Regions from separate parts of the Thalassotalea montiporae genome, predicted to be linked through region 2. Evidence: predicted binding sites of a transcription regulator. Region 2 holds the regulator's gene; each other region holds the start of a gene.
The links. The regulator FliA, encoded in region 2, starts transcription of late flagellar genes. The targets are predictions, from matches to a motif close to CTAAAGNTNNNNNNNNNNNNGCCGATA.

Region 1 (5,853 bases), 320 kb from region 2:
AACTGTACCTTGGGCTAATGGATGGTAACCTGGGCGAGCTTGCTGATAAACACGTGTTGCCCACGCTTTACCTTGCTCGGTTTCTGCTAACTTTTTATAAAGTGGCACAATTAATTTACGACGACCAATGCCCACCAAGTATTTTTCCATTGCGGGATAAACGGCATCGTAACCCGTACGCAGCGCTAGTAAATACCAAGCGTGGGCTTTTTCAGCATTGGTACTATTGGTTAGGTTGAACTGCTTATCTAATGCTTGCATTTGCGCTTGGCTGATCGTTAACGGCAAGTTATTAATGAAATGCAACCATTGGTGCACAGTCCACTCAGTTGTTGGCAGTGCGTCTACTGACAATGTTCCAGTAATGAAGTCATTAATTTGCGCGTCAATGATGGTAAATGCATTTGATTTTGGCTTTGGCACGTAGCTTGGTAAACCTTGCTCAAAAATCCATTCGTTAATCTCTTCTTGAGAAACAATACCTGGGTGCTTTGCTAATAGCTCAGCGTCAATGTATTTAACGAATGCTGCAGTGCCAAGCGGTTGGAAAGCATGGTCGTCAAAATACTTGCGTACAAACTTATCAAATATTTCACGGCCAAATTTTTGCTCTAGGTAAATCAGGAATAACTGACCTTTCGTGTACGGTACACCAGAGAAAGCGTCGTCTGGGTCTCGACCCGCTAAATCAATGTATAGTTGGGTATCACCTGGCGCTAATTCTGCAATTTCATAGCTTAAGCCTTGTGCGTCTAACGATTGCTCCATCACAGCGCGATCTCGACCAAACACACGCTCCATGATGCGGTTTTCAACATAGCTGGTAAAACCTTCGTTTAACCATAAATCGCGCCAGCTCTCGTTCGTCACTAAATTACCTGACCAAGAATGTGCTAACTCGTGAGCGATTAAGTTGACCAAGCTTTTATCACCGGCAATAACGGTTGGAGTGATAAAAGATAGTCTCGGATTTTCCATGCCACCAAACGGGAAGCTAGGTGGCAAAATTAATAAATCGTAACGGCCCCAACGGTATTCACCATACATTGCTTCCGTTGCATCAATCATGGCTTGGGTGTCATTAAACTCAGCAACCGCAGAGTCAACTAAGCTAGGCTCGGCGTAAATACCGGTAATGTCACTCATTGGTTTGAACACCAAATCGCCTGCTGCAATCGCAATTAAGTAAGGCGGAACAGGTTGTGGCATATCAAAGAAATAGTCGCCATCGCGCTTAGTGTCTGGATCATTATTGGCACTCATCACCGCCAACACGTTATCAGGCGTTGAAATACGTGCTGTGTATGTCATTCGAACACTTGGCGTGTCTTGCACAGGGATCCAAGAACGAGCGTGAATTGCTTGGTTTTGGCTAAACATAAATGGCAGTTTTTTACCCGTAGTTTGCGCTGGCGTTAGCCATTGTAAACCCGAAGCCTTGGCGGTCGATTCGTAATAGATTCTGAGCTTGTCAGCTTTAATACGCGCATTGACTGTTAATTTGCTGCCCAAAACCTTGTCGCGAGGTGCCAGTGTATAGTCAGCTTTTTGCCAAGCACCACCCGTGCGCTTTGCCATCACGCGATGAACAATCAAGTCACGTGTATCTAAGTAAATTGGCTGCTTGTTATCGACTAACCACTTTAAATCTAGCTCGGCAAATCCTTTTAACGCCTTGTTGTCAAAATCAATGGCCAAATCTAGGTAAGTATGCGTGGTTATTACTTGGTCATAATTTGCGTAAGTATAAGCATCTTTCGTTTGTGCAAATGCGCTGCCAACCAGCCCAGCACAAAACACTAATGCCGTTATTATTCTTTTCATTAGTTTTTCTCGTGAATGAAGGAGACAAAAAAATATGGCTGTAAGTTAACCCTAACCTACAGCCATATTCAATATTTGTTAGCAGTATATGCTATTAGAATTCGATCGGCTTTTCCATGTGAATAACCACACGACGGTTCTGGCCGCGACCCAAGATAGTTTCATTTGATGCAATATGGCGCTTTTCACCATAGCCTTTGGCTTCGATACGGCTTGTATCAATGCCGTTTTTTACAAAATATTCGCGAATTTTATTCGCACGGCGTTTTGATAACTCTAAGTTATTCCAACGGCCACCGTAGCTGTCTGAATATGCATCAATCAACACCAGTTCTAACTCAGTGTCTAGTTTTAAGTACTGTGAGATCATCGCCATTCTGCGCTCTGATGCTTTGGTAAACTTGTCACTGTTTGATTGATAATTAAGTACGGTATACGAAATATCGTCGAAGCTATAATTTAATAAGTTGCCAACACAGCCAACAAATTCTTTGTAAGCACGCATAAAACGCGCATTGGATAAACCAACAGATATTTTGTCGTTTTCGCTATACCAATCGTTATAGTAAAACGTTGGATTCATGCCCTGCTCAAGTTCGCTTAACATAGTCCACGCAACTTTCTTATCTAAACTCGGTGAAAATTGCTTGTATAGCTTCATATCAGCGATAGTGTAACTGTTCATGCCAGGGCGATAGTTCGGCGCGACAGATCTTAACTCAGCAAGCGAGTAGTTATCTGGCAAACGCAGCATATCAAGTTCAAACAGCATGTTATTATTGCGGTTTGCTTTACTGACAAATTTAGCTTCGCCGTAATTGGGAATGTTGTGCGATAACGTACAATTTAATCGAGAATTATTGGTAACCTGCCAGTGTGAATTTTCCAAAGATGCAGTATATTGACGAACACCAGCATTAGCAGTACTTGCGGTTAAGATGGTAGCCACAGCAAGGCCAGTACCCAAAATAGTACCTAGATTTTGAGTTACTTTTGTTGAACGACAACTTGTATCTAATTTGAAAAATGACATCTTTTGCGAAACCTTGCCTAGCGTGGAAAGCAACAAATTATTCATAACAGGAACTTACATTCTTTATCCGACAGGTTTTTATCGGCATTTATTTCACTAACTTTAGCGATAATTCACGCATTTTTAAATTGCTAATGTCGAGATTAACATGATTTTTTGCGATAATGCCTCGCAATTTAGGCTAGATCAAAAAAAGCATGTCAGACGTTGTAAACACTAATGCCGAACCCATCACTGAAAAATCACTTTTTGCGCAACGGTTTCGCGGTTATTTCCCTGTTGTTATTGATGTTGAAACCGCAGGTTTTAATGCCAAAACAGATGCCCTATTAGAAATTGCAGCCAGCGTATTATCACTTGATGAAAACACTGGTGAATTGAGTATCGACGAAAGCATATGTTTTAACATTGAACCGTTCGAAGGTGCAAACTTGGAACCATCAGCACTGGCTTTTACCGGTATTGACCCTACTCACCCACTGCGCGGTAATGTCCAAGAAGCGCATGCACTCAAAGAAATATTTAAATTAGTTAGAAAGAAAATGAAGGCAGCAGGTTGCCAGCGCGCCGTGATGGTTGCCCATAATGCCGCCTTTGACTTAGGTTTTCTTAATGCAGCAGTAGAACGTTGCAACATTAAACGCAGTCCGTTTCATCCTTTTGTAAGCTTTGATACCACTACCTTATCTGGCCTTGCCTTTGGACAAACCGTATTAGCAAAAGCATGTGAAGCCGCACAAATCGATTTTGACAATAGCGAAGCCCATTCAGCCCTGTACGATACAGAAAAAACAGCAGAGCTGTTCTGCACAATTGTTAACAAGTGGCGTAGTTTAGGCGGTTGGCCATTAGGTTAATACCAAATTGAATAATTATTTGATCACTCAGCGAGAATTTAAAGGCTCATAGACAAGGTTTGGCGTGCAGAGAATGGTAATTCCCCTTTTTTGAACGAAAAGCAAACGCCATAACGCAGTATATGAGCCTTTAAAACTCGCCCTTGGGAATGCATAAGCAGCATAATAACTGCACAAAATTCACTTGATGTAGAACGACTATATCGTCATAAATTTCGTTTGTTCTAATACTGCTTATGTCATTCTGAGAGGCTAAATAATTAATCAAATTGGTATAAAGCATTTATACAAATTGTTATTGAACTCTTAATGACAGAACAGACAATAAAAAAGCCCGATTGAGCGTTTCAATCGGGCTTTTTTCTATTTATAAACTATTAGTACAACAAGAAAATACTATGAGTTTTCTTCGGTATTCATTTTAGCCGCAGCTTCTTTAATAACGGTTTGCAGCTCACCCTGTTGGAACATTTCTAGAATAATGTCACAACCGCCAATTAGCTCGCCTTCAACCCATAGTTGAGGGAATGTTGGCCAATCAGCATATTGTGGAAGTTCAGCACGAATATCTGGATTTTGTAAGATATCAACAAAAGCGAATTTTTCACCACAAGACATTAGCGCTTGAGCCGCTTGCGCTGAGAAACCACAGCTTGGTAGTTTTGGCGAACCCTTCATGTAAAGTAAAATAGAGTTCTCAGCAATTTGCTGTTTAATGCGTTCAATCGTTTCCATAATAACCTCTTGTGATAACTACGCGTTGACTATGCACATAACTATGCGATAACAATGATTGATATGGGCAGTTAACGATATTTTCAACACCAACCTACCAACAAATAAAAATCATCTATTTTATAGCGTTAAAGCCTTGATAATAGCGCTAGCAATACCTATAAATTTCGGTACACTATGCGTGGCTTCAAAAAACCTGAGTATTTTACTAGGTTTTTCAGAAAAACAAACCTATAGATGAGTTTGTTTAAGAATAAAATTTTCTAATCAATATAAATTTCTGGAGAATAACATGGCTATTGAATTACCAGCTTTACCGTATGCAATGGACGCATTAGCACCTCATATTTCACAAGAAACTTTAGAGTTCCACTACGGTAAGCATCACAACACTTACGTAGTTAAATTAAACGGCTTAATTGAAGGTACTGACTTTGCGGGTAAATCTCTAGAAGAAATCGTTAAGTCTTCAGAAGGCGGCGTATTTAACAACGCTGCACAAATCTGGAACCACACTTTCTACTGGAACAGCTTAAGCCCGAACGGTGGCGGCGAACCAACAGGTGCACTAGCTGACGCAATTAACGCTAAATTCGGTTCTTTTGAAGAATTCAAAGCGGCATTCAACGACAAAGCAGTAAACAACTTCGGCTCAAGCTGGACTTGGTTAGTTAAAACAGCTGATGGCGGTGTAGACATTGTTAACACTTCAAATGCGGCAACACCATTAACTGAAGACGGCGTAACTCCACTAATGACTGTTGATTTATGGGAACACGCTTACTACATCGACTACCGCAACTTACGTCCTAGCTACCTAGAAGCATTCTGGGCGTTAATCAACTGGGAATTTGCTTCAGCAAACTTTGCTTAATTGACCCTGTGTAAGTTGATCTTGGTTTAGCCACCAAGCGTAGCTAAACTAACACACAATATTTATCGAAAGCCGACATTGTCGGCTTTTTTTATGTCGCAAATTCAGCGTCTTAAATACACTTAGTGAGCAAAGAAAATTACAAAAAACTGTGAGTTTTTTTCGCCGAAATCTAAAATCCAACTAAGCTTATAAATATATCCCCTGTTTTGTCGGTCTTAATTATTGTTGCCTTAATTTAGGTATGGGAGACAGCTATGAGCATTTTCACGCACTACCAATCTCGCTATGAACAGGCGCAGCAAGAAGAATTTTCTCTGCAAGAATTTCTCAATATTTGTCGTTCAGACAAAATGGCCTATGCCAGCAGTGCAGAACGCTTACTCAGCGCCATTGGCGAGCCAGAAATGATTGATACTTCCACTGAGCCCACGCTCAGCCGGATATTTTCTAATCGTGTTATTGCTCGCTACCCCGCATTCAAAGATTTCTATGGTATGGAAGATGCCATAGAACAAATTGTTTCCTAC
Region 2 (5,853 bases):
GTTAGCCATGATGGCTTTTACTGCATCGATGCCATTTAACACTGGCATCTCGATATCCATGGTAATGACATCTGGCTTCAATGAAGCCGCCTTCTCAACTGCTTCTTGCCCATTTACTGCCACATCAATCACTTCGATGTTTGAGTCTTGGCTTAGTATATCGCTGACTCGACGTCTAAAAAAACTCGAGTCATCAACCACCAATACTTTATATGCCATGTAAATTCTCTAATGCAGGCCAGCAACCTGGGAACTGCGCGTTAACCGCGCAGTTTTTTATGAACGAGGGATTTTTTTGCGTAGTGCTTTAACATACTTGGTACATCAAGAATTAACGCGATGCCACCATCACTAGTAATTGTCGCGCCTGCCATACCTGGCGTACCGTGAAGTAATCGGTCTAATGGTTTAATCACCACCTCTTCTTGACCAATTAAGCTGTCAACCACGAAGCCAACTTGCTGTGTACCCAGTTGCACAATAACAACATGACCATTATCACGTGGTTTATTTTCATTACCTTTTACTAACCATTGATCAAGATAGAACAACGGAATAGCTTTCTCACGAACAATAATTGTAAGCTGACCATCGACCACATTAGTGTTAGTTAAATCTAAGTGGAAAATTTCGTTAACGCCCGCTAGTGGTAACGCAAAAATCTGTTCGCCAACAACAACCATTAGCGTTGGCAAGATTGCTAACGTTAGCGGCACTTTAATTTCTAAAACGGTGCCAACGCCCATTTCAGAATCAATATTAACGGTACCGTTTAGCTGAGTGATTTTGGTCTTAACAACGTCCATGCCAACACCACGGCCAGACACTTCAGAAATCTCTGTTTTCGTTGAGAAACCAGGAGCGAATATAAGGTTGAACGCTTCTTTCTCGGGCATGCGAGCCGCAGCTTCTGCATCTAACACACCACGGTCAATCGCAATTTGCTTAAGCTTTTCTGCATTCATACCCGCACCATCATCACGGATGGTCAGTAAGATATGATCACCTTCTTGTGAAGCAGATAAAATAACTGTACCTTCGCGCGGTTTACCATTGGCCTCACGTACGCTTGGCTCTTCAATACCGTGATCAACTGAGTTTCGAACCAAGTGAACTAGCGGATCAGCTAGCGCTTCAACTAAGTTTTTATCTAAATCAGTTTCTTCACCTTCAAGAATCAGCTTAATTTCTTTATTTAAGCTACGCGCCAAATCACGAACAACACGAGGGAAGCGGCCAAATACTTTCTTGATTGGCTGCATACGCGTTTTCATCACCGCGCCTTGCAGGTCAGTTGTTACTGCATCTAGATTAGAAACCGCTTTTGTTAGTTCTTCGTCTTCTTTCGTCAGGCCTAAGCTCGTTAGTCGATTACGCACTAACACGAGCTCGCCAACCATGTTCATAATTTGGTCTAAACGTTTAGTATCAACACGAACGGTAGTTTCCGCTTGCGGAGCCGCAGGCGCTGCAGGCTTCTTCTCTTTAGCCGCAGGCTTAGCTGGCGCTTTTGCTGCAGGCTTGGCCGCAGGTTGTGCTGCTGGTTTGGCAGCTTGTGGTTTAGCTGCTTCAGGTTTAGCCACAGGTTTAGACGCTGGAGTCGCAGGGGCAGCACTTGGGGCTTTGCCTTTACCATGCAACTCATCCAATAACGCTTCAAATTCGCTATCGTCAATTTCGTCAGAAGAACTGCTTTGGCTTGGCGTAGTCTCTTTTGCTGCGGTTTTGAATGCTCCTTGGCCATGAAGTTCATCTAACAATGATTCGAACTCATCATCGGTAATTTCATCGCTATTGGAAGATGCCGGTTGTGCAGCAGGCGTGCTAGCAGAAGCTGCACTATTTCCCGGACCATGAAGCTCGTCAAGCAGTGCTTCGAACTCGTCTTCCGTCATTTCTTCATCGCCGCCAGCAGATTCTGCTGCGACTTCAGTTTCTTGGAAGATCTCTGGTTCGTGCTCTTCAACAGCAGGAGCTGGCGCAGCGCTTTCGCTACCTTCTGGCTCACTCAAACGGTGAAGCTCAGCAAGCAAAGCAGGATCAGCAGGCTCTGGTTGTTCGCGATTTTGCACTAACGCAAACATTTCATTAATGGTATCAAGCGCCTGCAAGATAACATCCATCAATTCAGGGGTTACAGAGCGTTGGCCATTACGCAGAATGTCAAACACATTTTCCGCACCGTGACAGGCATCAACAAGTTCAGTTAATGATAAAAATCCGGCACCACCTTTGACGGTATGAAAGCCTCTAAAAATAGCGTTCAGTAAATCAGCATTGTCAGGGTCATTTTCCAACTCAACAAGTTGCTCTGACAATGCTTCTAAAATTTCGCCTGCTTCTATTAAAAAATCCTGTAGAATTTCTTCATCCGCTTCAAAGGACATGCACCAAACTCCCGCTAAAATCCTAGGCTAGATAAGAGATCATCAACGTCATCTTGATCTGATACAACGTCGTCTCTCTCGTCTGTATTAACAATCGGCCCTTCAACTAGATTTTCACCAGTTTTAAGGGTTGCTTTTTCTTTTTGCTCATCTTCCGTCACACCAAAAGCTGTCAGCATATTAATCAAGCTTTCTTCCACTTCTCGTACAAGGTCAATTACTTTTCTAATCACTTGACCTGTTAAGTCTTGGAAATCTTGCGCCATTAATACGTCTGTCATTAGCGCGTGCATACGTTCGGTTTCTGATGATGTTGTTTTCAGCAATTTGTCGATATCTTTACAAAGTGCTTTAAACTCACCCAAATTCAGATCATTGTGCATCAGTTTTTGCCAAAGCGGATTAACAGCTTTGACTTGCTCTTGAATGGTATCAACAACTGGGAAAATGGATTCTACCGCGTCCATGGTCTTATTAGCCGCATCTTCTGTACGGCTAATAACATAATTTAAACGCTCTTTTGCATCAGGAATATCAGCATTGGCTAAGTCGTTTAGTCGTGAGTCCAATTGGAAATTCATCATTGAGTCATGCAATTGACGGGTCAACTTACCTATCTCTGCAAATAACTCTGAATTAATTGGGTTTTGAATATCAGCAAGTAATTGGTCAGCTTTTTCTTGCTGACCATTCTCGATAAATTCAACTAATGACTTGGCTTGTTCTAAAGTAATCTTTGCACTAGACAATTTACTCATGAAATTTCCTCGCGTTTAGCGCGTTTATCCTAAACGTTCAAAAATCTTGTCTAGTTTTTCCTTAAGGGTTGCAGCAGTGAAAGGTTTTACAATGTAACCGTTTACACCCGCTTGCGCCGCCATCACAATTTGCTCTTTCTTCGCTTCTGCAGTGATCAGAAGCACCGGAATGTGTGCTAACTTCTCATCAGCGCGAATTGCTTTCAAAAGATCGATACCTTGCATACCCGGCATGTTCCAGTCGGTCACTACAAAGTCAAAGTCACCGCCTTGTAACATAGGCAACGCTGTGCTGCCATCATCCGCTTCTTGAATATTAGTAAAGCCTAAATCGCGTAATAAGTTCTTAACAATTCTTCTCATTGTCGAGAAATCATCAACAACAAGTACTTTCATATTTTTATCCAAGGCACCCTCCGGTGAAATAAATCAATAAATTTCTATATATTCTACTTAACTTTGCCAAGATTGCATACGTGCTTTTAATCGATGCATTGCTTGACTATGAATTTGGCTCACTCTTGACTCACTAACGTCAAGAACTTGTCCAATTTCTTTTAAATTGAGCTCTTCGTCGTAATAGAGCGACAGTACTAAAGCTTCACGCTCAGGTAAAGTCGAAATACATTCTGTTAACGTTTTTTTAAAGGTTACATGTTCAATTGTATGATATGGATCATCTTCTTGAAATTCTTCATCAAAACTAAGCACATCATCAGTCACCCCTAAATCTTCGATGCCGATGATTTTTCCAGTGCTTACTTCATTAAGAATATGATGGTATTCATTCAGGGAGATATCAAGCTTATCAGCAACTTCCGAGTCTGTTACATCGCGACCAAGTTCACCTTCCAATGCTTTGATAGCATCGCTGATCATTCGGCTATTCTTGTGAACAGAACGAGGAGTCCAATCCCCTTTGCGAATTTCATCGAGCATAGCGCCGCGAATTCGAATGCCAGCAAATGTTTCAAAACTAGCGCCTTTGCTACCGTCAAAGTTGCTCGCAGCTTCCAATAGTCCAATCATGCCAGATTGAATTAGATCGTCAGCAATAACACTTGCCGGTAATCTGGCCAACAAGTGATAGGCAATACGTTTAACTAATACCGTGTGCTGTTCGATTAGTGCCGATTTATCAAGATAGCTAGTGTAAGCATTAGCTTTAACCACTATAACTCCCTATGAGGCGTTATTGCTCAAGCAATTGTTCGATAAAGAACTCTAAATGACCTGAAGGTCGGTTGGGAATAGGCCAACTGTTGATTTTACTTGCCAATTCGCTAAACGCTTTTGACGCTGCCGAATCTGGAAAAGCATCAACGATAGCTTTTTGCTTGCGCACCGATTTTCGAATGTTTTCATCAAATGGCACCACAGCAACCAACTCAATCGCGACATCCAGAAAACGATCTGTCACTTTAGTCAGTTTAGCAAATAACTGCTGCCCTTCTTTTGGGCTACGTACCATATTGGCAACCACTTTAAATTTAAATACACCGTGGTCGCGGCTTAATAATTTCATCAACGCGTAACAATCAGTGATTGAAGTAGGTTCGTCTGTTACTACTAACATCACATCTTGAGCGGCACGGGCAAAGCTAAGCACCATGTCTGAGATACCCGCTGCGGTATCAACAATCAGCACATCAAATTCAGTTTGCATATCGCTGAAGGCGCGAATTAGGCCAGCATGCTCTGATGGTGTTAAGTCCACCATGGATTGTGTGCCAGATGTCGCTGGAATGATCTTAATGCCAGCCGGACCTTCAATAATGATGTCATCAAGTTCGCAGTCACCACTGAGTACATGAGCAATGTTTTTCTGAACGCGCAGGCCAAGCATCACATCGACGTTTGCTAAGCCTAAGTCAGCATCGAGTACCAGTACCTTTTTGCCTTGTTTAGCCAGTGATATAGCGGTATTGAGTGAAACGTTAGTTTTACCTACCCCTCCCTTGCCTCCGGAAACTGCGATAACTTTGATTTGTCTTAAATCTTGCATTTTTCGTAAGCCGCTTGCTTGGTCAATCATCTACTACGTCTCAAAGGTTAACCAAAGGCAGCTGAGGCCATTGGTTGTCTATTAGCGCTAAAATTGAATCTTACCGCTGATTTGTTTGCTAATTTCTCTGCAAGACTAACTAATTTTTCAGCATTTGCAACTTTAATATCTTCTGGAACACGCTGACCGTCTGTTAGATAACCAATTGGTAAACCGTTTTGAATCGCAGTTGATAAGATTTCACCCATACTTAGGCTTTCATCTAGCTTAGTGAAAATGCAGCCACATAGTGGAATTTTCTTAAAGCGTTCAACGTTTTCCTGCATTACTGCTTGTTGCGTATTAGCCGCCAATACTAAGTAGTTTCTGATGCGAATACGTGAGTTCGCCACTAAGCCAGATAAGTTCTCAGCTAAGCGCATGTCACGTTGTCCCATACCTGCAGTATCGATCAAAATTAACTTCTTGCTGCTGTATTGCTGAATTAACTGTTCAAGTGCATCACTGTCTTTCGCTAGCTTCACAGGACAGCCGATAATTTTGCCGTAAGTTTCAAGTTGCTCGAAACCACCGATACGGTATGTATCAGTAGAGATTAGCAAAATGCTATCTGCGCCATGAACTTGTGCGAAACGTGCTGCCAATTTAGCCAAAGTTGTTGTTTTACCAACACCGGTTGGGCCCACTAGTGATACCACACCAC
Region 3 (5,853 bases), on a different contig from region 2:
GATTATTTAACGCCCCCACGTTTTCCGAAATTGACATCTCGTTGTCATTTAAGATGACTAACATATCTTTGTTGATGTCACCGCCGTGGTTTAATGCTTCAAAAGCCATACCTGCTGTCATCGCACCGTCACCAATAACGGCAACTACTTTGCGATCTTTGGCTTCTTTTTCGGCAGCAACGGCTAAACCTAGTGCCGCAGAAATTGACGTACTTGAGTGACCGACACTCAGCACATCGTATTCACTTTCTTCGCGCCACGGGAACGGGTGTAAGCCGTCTTTTTGACGAATCGTGTGTAGTTGGTCGCGACGACCCGTTAGAATTTTGTGTGGGTAGGCTTGGTGGCCAACATCCCAAATTAGGTGATCAAACGGCGTGCGATAAACATAATGCAGTGCAACCGTTAGCTCGATTGTGCCTAAACCAGAGGCGAAATGGCCGCTGCTTTTACTGACAGAGTTTAATAAATAGCTTCGTAACTCATCACTGACTTTAGTTAACTGATCTTGGCTCAGTAAACGCAAATCGTCAGGGGAATTGATCGTTGATAATAAAGGATAATCAGCTAGATTAATGGTCATAGTCTTATTAGTAATTAATGAGTACGGCGAACAATAAAGGTCGCAAAGTCTGCCAAAGTGTCGGTATTGTAGGGCAAAGTAGCTAAAGCTTGAAGCGATTCTTGGTATAGCGTTTCTGCTTTTTGTTGAGCATTTGCTAAGCCAAGTAGTGCTGGGTAAGTTGATTTATTGGCTTCAATATCTGAGCCTTTAGGCTTACCAAGCTGCTCTTGTGTCGATGTAATATCGATAATATCGTCCTGCACTTGATAAGCCAGCCCAATGAGCTCGGCAAATGTTGCCAGCGTCGTTTTTTGCTCATCAGTAACTTGTGGTGCACATTCTGAGGCCATCGTAACCGAGGCTTTTAATAATGCGCCGGTTTTGAGTCTGTGAATGGTTTCAAGCTCGTTCAATGAAACATGCTTATCGGTTGCACTTAAATCCAGTGCTTGGCCACCACACATGCCTTGGTAACCCGCCGCGGCAACTAGTTGCTGTAACAGCATTGGCATTTTTTGTTGACCAAAGTCTGAAAACGGGTGATTGGCAAGAAAATCAAACGCCAGTGTTTGCAAGCTATCGCCGGCCAAAATAGCTGTTGCTTCGTCAAAAGCCTTGTGACAAGTTGGTTGGCCGCGTCGTAGATCATCGTCGTCCATTGCTGGTAAATCATCGTGTAATAATGAATACGCATGAATGCACTCTAAGGCGCAGGCAATGCCGTCTAAATCTTCAAGTTTGGCACCTAAAGCTAGACCTGTGGTATAGACCAAATATGGACGCATGCGTTTACCGCCGATTAACAGGCCATAGCGCATCGCTTCTAATAGCTTAGTGTCATTAACGGGTAAACTATCAAGTTTGTTGGCAAGTAACTGGTTAACGCGTGCTTGATATTCACTAAGTTGAGGTAAAGTCGTCAAAATCTTTATCGCCTTAAACTAAGCGTTATCGTCTTGTTCAAAGTTCGTTAAAGTACCTTGACCATTTTGATTAATCAGCATTTGCACTTTTTGCTCTGCGCCTTGCAGTTTTTGCTGACTTAATTGACTAAGCTTTAAGCCGCGTTCAAAAATCGCCATTGACTCTTCTAAACTTAATTCACCCTGTTCTAATTGTTGAACAATAGTGTCAAGTTCGCCAAGCGCCTCTTCGAACGATAGATTTTCCAGTTTCTTCTTTGCCATTTCTATACCACGGATAGCCCGTTTTTGATGATAAACAAGTGATGACCAAACGTACTCTCTGCCTGTTTAATAAGCATCGCTTCGATTGGTTAAGGTTAGTTTAGCATTGCAACCTAGTAATAAGGCGCAAAGGTACATGAGCGGCGCGTCTAGGTCAATCAATGGCACATATTCGCCCGCTTATAGTAACGATAGCTGAACTGAATCAAAAACAAGTTAAGTTATTGACCTTGCGGGCGATACTATCTGTGTAACAGGCTGTAATACAGGTCGCGATTCATTTATTGATAATGTATTATCAGCAGAGTTCTGCTCGTTAAAGACACACATTAGGAGGCATTTGTGGATTTAGCTACGCTAATTGGGATGTTAGGCGCAATTGGTTTCATCGTGATGGCGATGATTTTAGGTGGCGACATTTCAATGTTTGTCGATACCCAATCAATTCTTATCGTATTCTGTGGTTCAATTTTCGTTGTCTTATCGAATTACAACCTTGGCCAGTTTTTTACCATTGGTAAGATCATTGGCAAGGCATTTATGTTCAAGCTGGAAAAGCCAGAAGAGTTGATTGAAAAGTCTGTTGAAATGGCGGACGCAGCGCGAAAAGGCGGTTTTTTAGCCCTGGAAGAGGCCGAGATATCTAATGCCTTTATGCAAAAAGGTGTCGACATGCTGGTTGATGGTCACGATGCCGACGTGGTGCGTGCCACCATGCAAAAAGACATCGCACTAACAACTGAGCGTCATGATACTGGCGTTGGCATGCTAGGCGCACTTGCTGAAGTTGCACCAGCGATGGGGATGATTGGTACCTTGATTGGTCTGGTTGCGATGTTATCTAACATGGATGACCCTAAGGCGATTGGTCCCGCGATGGCGGTTGCACTATTAACGACGTTGTACGGTGCTTTCTTAGCAAACGTTATTGCCATTCCAATTTCGAACAAGTTATCGCTTCGAATGGCAGAAGAAAAGTTAAACCAAGAGCTTATCTTAGATGCGGTTTTGGGGATTCAAGACGGCCAAAACCCACGTGTTATTGAAGGTCTGCTGAAAAACTATTTAGCAGAAAGTAAGCGAAAAATAGACACCACTGAAGAGTAGTGAGGTAAGCCATGTCATCTCCACCTCCTGAGTGTAAGTGCCCGCCCGCAGGTCTACCTGCGTGGATGGGAACTTTCGCGGATTTGATGTCACTGTTAATGTGCTTTTTCGTTTTGCTATTGAGCTTCTCGGAAATGGACGTATTGAAGTTCAAGCAAATTGCTGGCTCGATGAAGTTTGCCTTCGGTGTGCAAAATAAAATTGAGGTGAAAGATATTCCTAAGGGAACCAGCATCATTGCGAAAGAGTTTCGCCCAGGTAAGCCTGAGCCAACGCCGATAGAAGTTATCCAGCAGCAAACCATGGAAATGACTCAACAAATGTTGGAATTCCAAGCGGGCGATGAAACTTCTGCGGGTGGTCGCCAAGAGCAACGCGGTACTGAACGTGGTGGTCAATCGCAAAGCACCGACACGCAAATGTCACAACAACAAATTGAGCAAGCTCAGCAACAACTGGAACAGGCGCAACAAGAGCAAGTGAATGAGCTCGTCAAGAAAATTGCCGAGCAGCTTGAACAACAAATTCAAGACGGTGCGATTGAACTGGAGTCACTAGGGCAACAAATCACCATACGTATTCGCGAAAATGGCTCGTTCCCTTCAGGCTCTGCATTTTTGCAGCCGAAGTTTAAGCCAATTATTCAAGAGATTGGTGTCTTGCTTAACAATGTACCGGGCGAGATCATGATTTCAGGTAATACCGATAACCAAGGTATTGATTCAGAGCTTTACCGCTCAAATTGGGATCTTTCTAGCCAACGTGCTGTGGCAATTGCTCATGAAATGGTGAAAGTGCCGAATTTTGATCCCACGCGATTACTTGTTGTGGGTCACGCTGACACGCGTCCGTTAGTGCCAAACACCAATGCCTTGAATCGCCGTCGCAATCGCCGAGTCGAGATTTCGATTAACCAAGGTAAAGCGAAAGTCACTGAACCTATTTCTATCAGTGAGAGCAGTGGCAATTAACGACTGATTCTCTAACAGAATTTAAGGTGCACCAAAAATGGCTGACTATACCTGTATAGTCGGCCATTTTTTTGCCTTTTTTCAGCTCACCTAGCTTAATGCATTGTCGATGTAAATAAAGGTAAATCTGCTATACGCCTAGCGCTTGGTTAGCATAGTCTAAACTCAATGTTTATTCGCTAATCAGACATAAATTACAGGACTAGCTTTATGATGTTAAAAAATTCATCAACCGACTATGGTTTCATTGCCAAGTGTTTTCACTGGGGAACGGCACTTTTATTTTTAGCATCTTATGTGAGTGTTTATTACCGCCAATGGTTTACCGAGGCTAAAACGCCGGAGAATTGGACCGCATTACAACTTCACCTATCAGTTGGTGTGTCGCTTGGGGTTATCGTTGTTTTGCGCATTATCTGGCGGGGGATGAATCAAGCTCCTGAATCTGAACCTGGCAGCAAACTAGAGCACTTGGCTGCCCACCTTGGTCATTATGCGCTGTATGCGGTCATGATTATTATGCCGCTGACCGGCTATTTAGGAACAGGTGTTAATACCGAATTCTTCTTATTTGATATACCAAAATTTGAAGATACATGGCTATTTACTGTCATCGTTCAGGATTTGATGGGACTGTCGTTTAAAGCTTTTGAAACTCCGATTGATTTTATCCATAAAGAGATATTCGGTGCTTGGTTGGTATGGCTACTAATTCTAGGTCATGTGTTAGCGGCGCTTTATCATCATTACGGTAAGGGCGATCGTACCCTTAAGAAAATGACATCAGGTAAGCCATAAGTTCTAAAGCGCTCACTTGAGAGTACTTACTTATCCCGTGAAGCTGACTAACGCGCATTTTCTTAGAAATAGTGTATAATGCGCGCCACTTTATCCAGCGCTGGGGGAATCAATGAAATTCATCGTTAAATTGCAGGCTGAAATCGCCGTTAAAAGTCGCTCTGTTCGTAAACGTTTTACTAAGATGCTTGAGTCAAATATCAAGAATGTTTTAAGACGTATAGACGAGCAAGTCACCACGCAACTTAACTGGGATAGCATTGAAATTAATACCAAAAATGACACTGCACAGAACCGTGCTGCGTTAGTTGAAACGCTAAAGTGTATTCCGGGTATTGCCTCGTTTTTAGAAGTTCAGCAAGACGAATTCACCGATTTGCATGACATCTACGAAAAAACCTTAGCGGTACATGCCAGCACAATTGAAAATAAAACCTTTTGTGTGCGAGTTAAACGCAGTGGTGAACACGACTTTAACTCGATTAAAGCAGAGCAATATATTGGCGGCGGCTTAAATCAAGCGGTTGAGTCAGCTAAGGTAAAATTGAAAAAGCCGGACGTCACGATTCGCCTTGAAATCAACAAGAGCAAGTTATTTATCGTGACTGAGCTTCACAAAGGTTTAGGCGGCTTCCCAATTGCAACACAAGAAGACGTGTTGTCGTTGATGTCAGGCGGCTTTGACTCTGGTGTTTCTAGTTACCAAATGATCAAAAAGGGCTCGCGTACTCACTTTTGTTTCTTCAACTTAGGTGGCAGTGCTCATGAAGTGGGTGTTAAGCAAGTGAGTCATTTCCTGTGGAATAAATTTGGCGCATCTCACCGCGTGAAATTTATTGCAGTTGACTTTGATCCAGTAGTGACTGAAATCTTAGAAAAAATAGACAATGGCCATATGGGCGTTGTACTTAAGCGCATGATGATGCGTGCTGGTTCAAAAGTCGCGGAAAAACTAGGTATTCAAGCACTGGTAACTGGTGAAGCGCTAGGTCAAGTCTCTAGCCAAACGTTGACTAACTTAAACGTTATTGATCGAGTTACAGAAACCCTTATTCTGCGCCCTTTAGCGGCTTACGATAAGCAAGATATTATTGATATTGCCCGCGCTATTGGCACTGAAGATTTTGCGAAAACCATTCCAGAGTACTGTGGTGTTATTTCCAAAAAGCCAACAGTAAAAGCGGTATTGGCGAAAGTTGAAGAAGAAGAAACTAAGTTTGACTTA

Region 1: the regulator FliA is predicted to act here: its motif matches at 2,937-2,963, upstream of ACSLUR_RS05640 (flagellar protein MotY).
Region 3: the regulator FliA is predicted to act here: its motif matches at 1,968-1,994, upstream of pomA (flagellar motor protein PomA).

The regions. Positions count from the first base shown of each region.
Region 1 covers NZ_JBQRUO010000001.1:1,306,618-1,312,470, reverse strand. The annotation lists gene ACSLUR_RS05645 (M1 family metallopeptidase) at 1-1,824, opposite strand, end outside; gene ACSLUR_RS05640 (flagellar protein MotY) at 1,919-2,857, opposite strand; gene rnt (ribonuclease T) at 3,055-3,714, shown strand; gene ACSLUR_RS05630 (Grx4 family monothiol glutaredoxin) at 4,111-4,449, opposite strand; gene sodB (superoxide dismutase [Fe]) at 4,742-5,323, shown strand; gene ACSLUR_RS05620 (PrkA family serine protein kinase) at 5,581-5,853, shown strand, end outside.
Region 2 covers NZ_JBQRUO010000001.1:983,355-989,207, reverse strand. The annotation lists gene cheB (protein-glutamate methylesterase/protein-glutamine glutaminase) at 1-219, opposite strand, end outside; gene ACSLUR_RS04280 (chemotaxis protein CheA) at 261-2,387, opposite strand; gene ACSLUR_RS04275 (protein phosphatase CheZ) at 2,402-3,145, opposite strand; gene cheY (chemotaxis response regulator CheY) at 3,170-3,553, opposite strand; gene ACSLUR_RS04265 (RNA polymerase sigma factor FliA) at 3,599-4,318, opposite strand; gene ACSLUR_RS04260 (MinD/ParA family protein) at 4,338-5,180, opposite strand; gene flhF (flagellar biosynthesis GTPase FlhF) at 5,198-5,853, opposite strand, start outside.
Region 3 covers NZ_JBQRUO010000006.1:148,236-154,088, forward strand. The annotation lists gene dxs (1-deoxy-D-xylulose-5-phosphate synthase) at 1-583, opposite strand, end outside; gene ispA ((2E,6E)-farnesyl diphosphate synthase) at 598-1,488, opposite strand; gene xseB (exodeoxyribonuclease VII small subunit) at 1,507-1,752, opposite strand; gene pomA (flagellar motor protein PomA) at 2,095-2,859, shown strand; gene ACSLUR_RS15960 (flagellar motor protein MotB) at 2,871-3,830, shown strand; gene ACSLUR_RS15965 (cytochrome b) at 4,041-4,628, shown strand; gene thiI (tRNA uracil 4-sulfurtransferase ThiI) at 4,741-5,853, shown strand, end outside.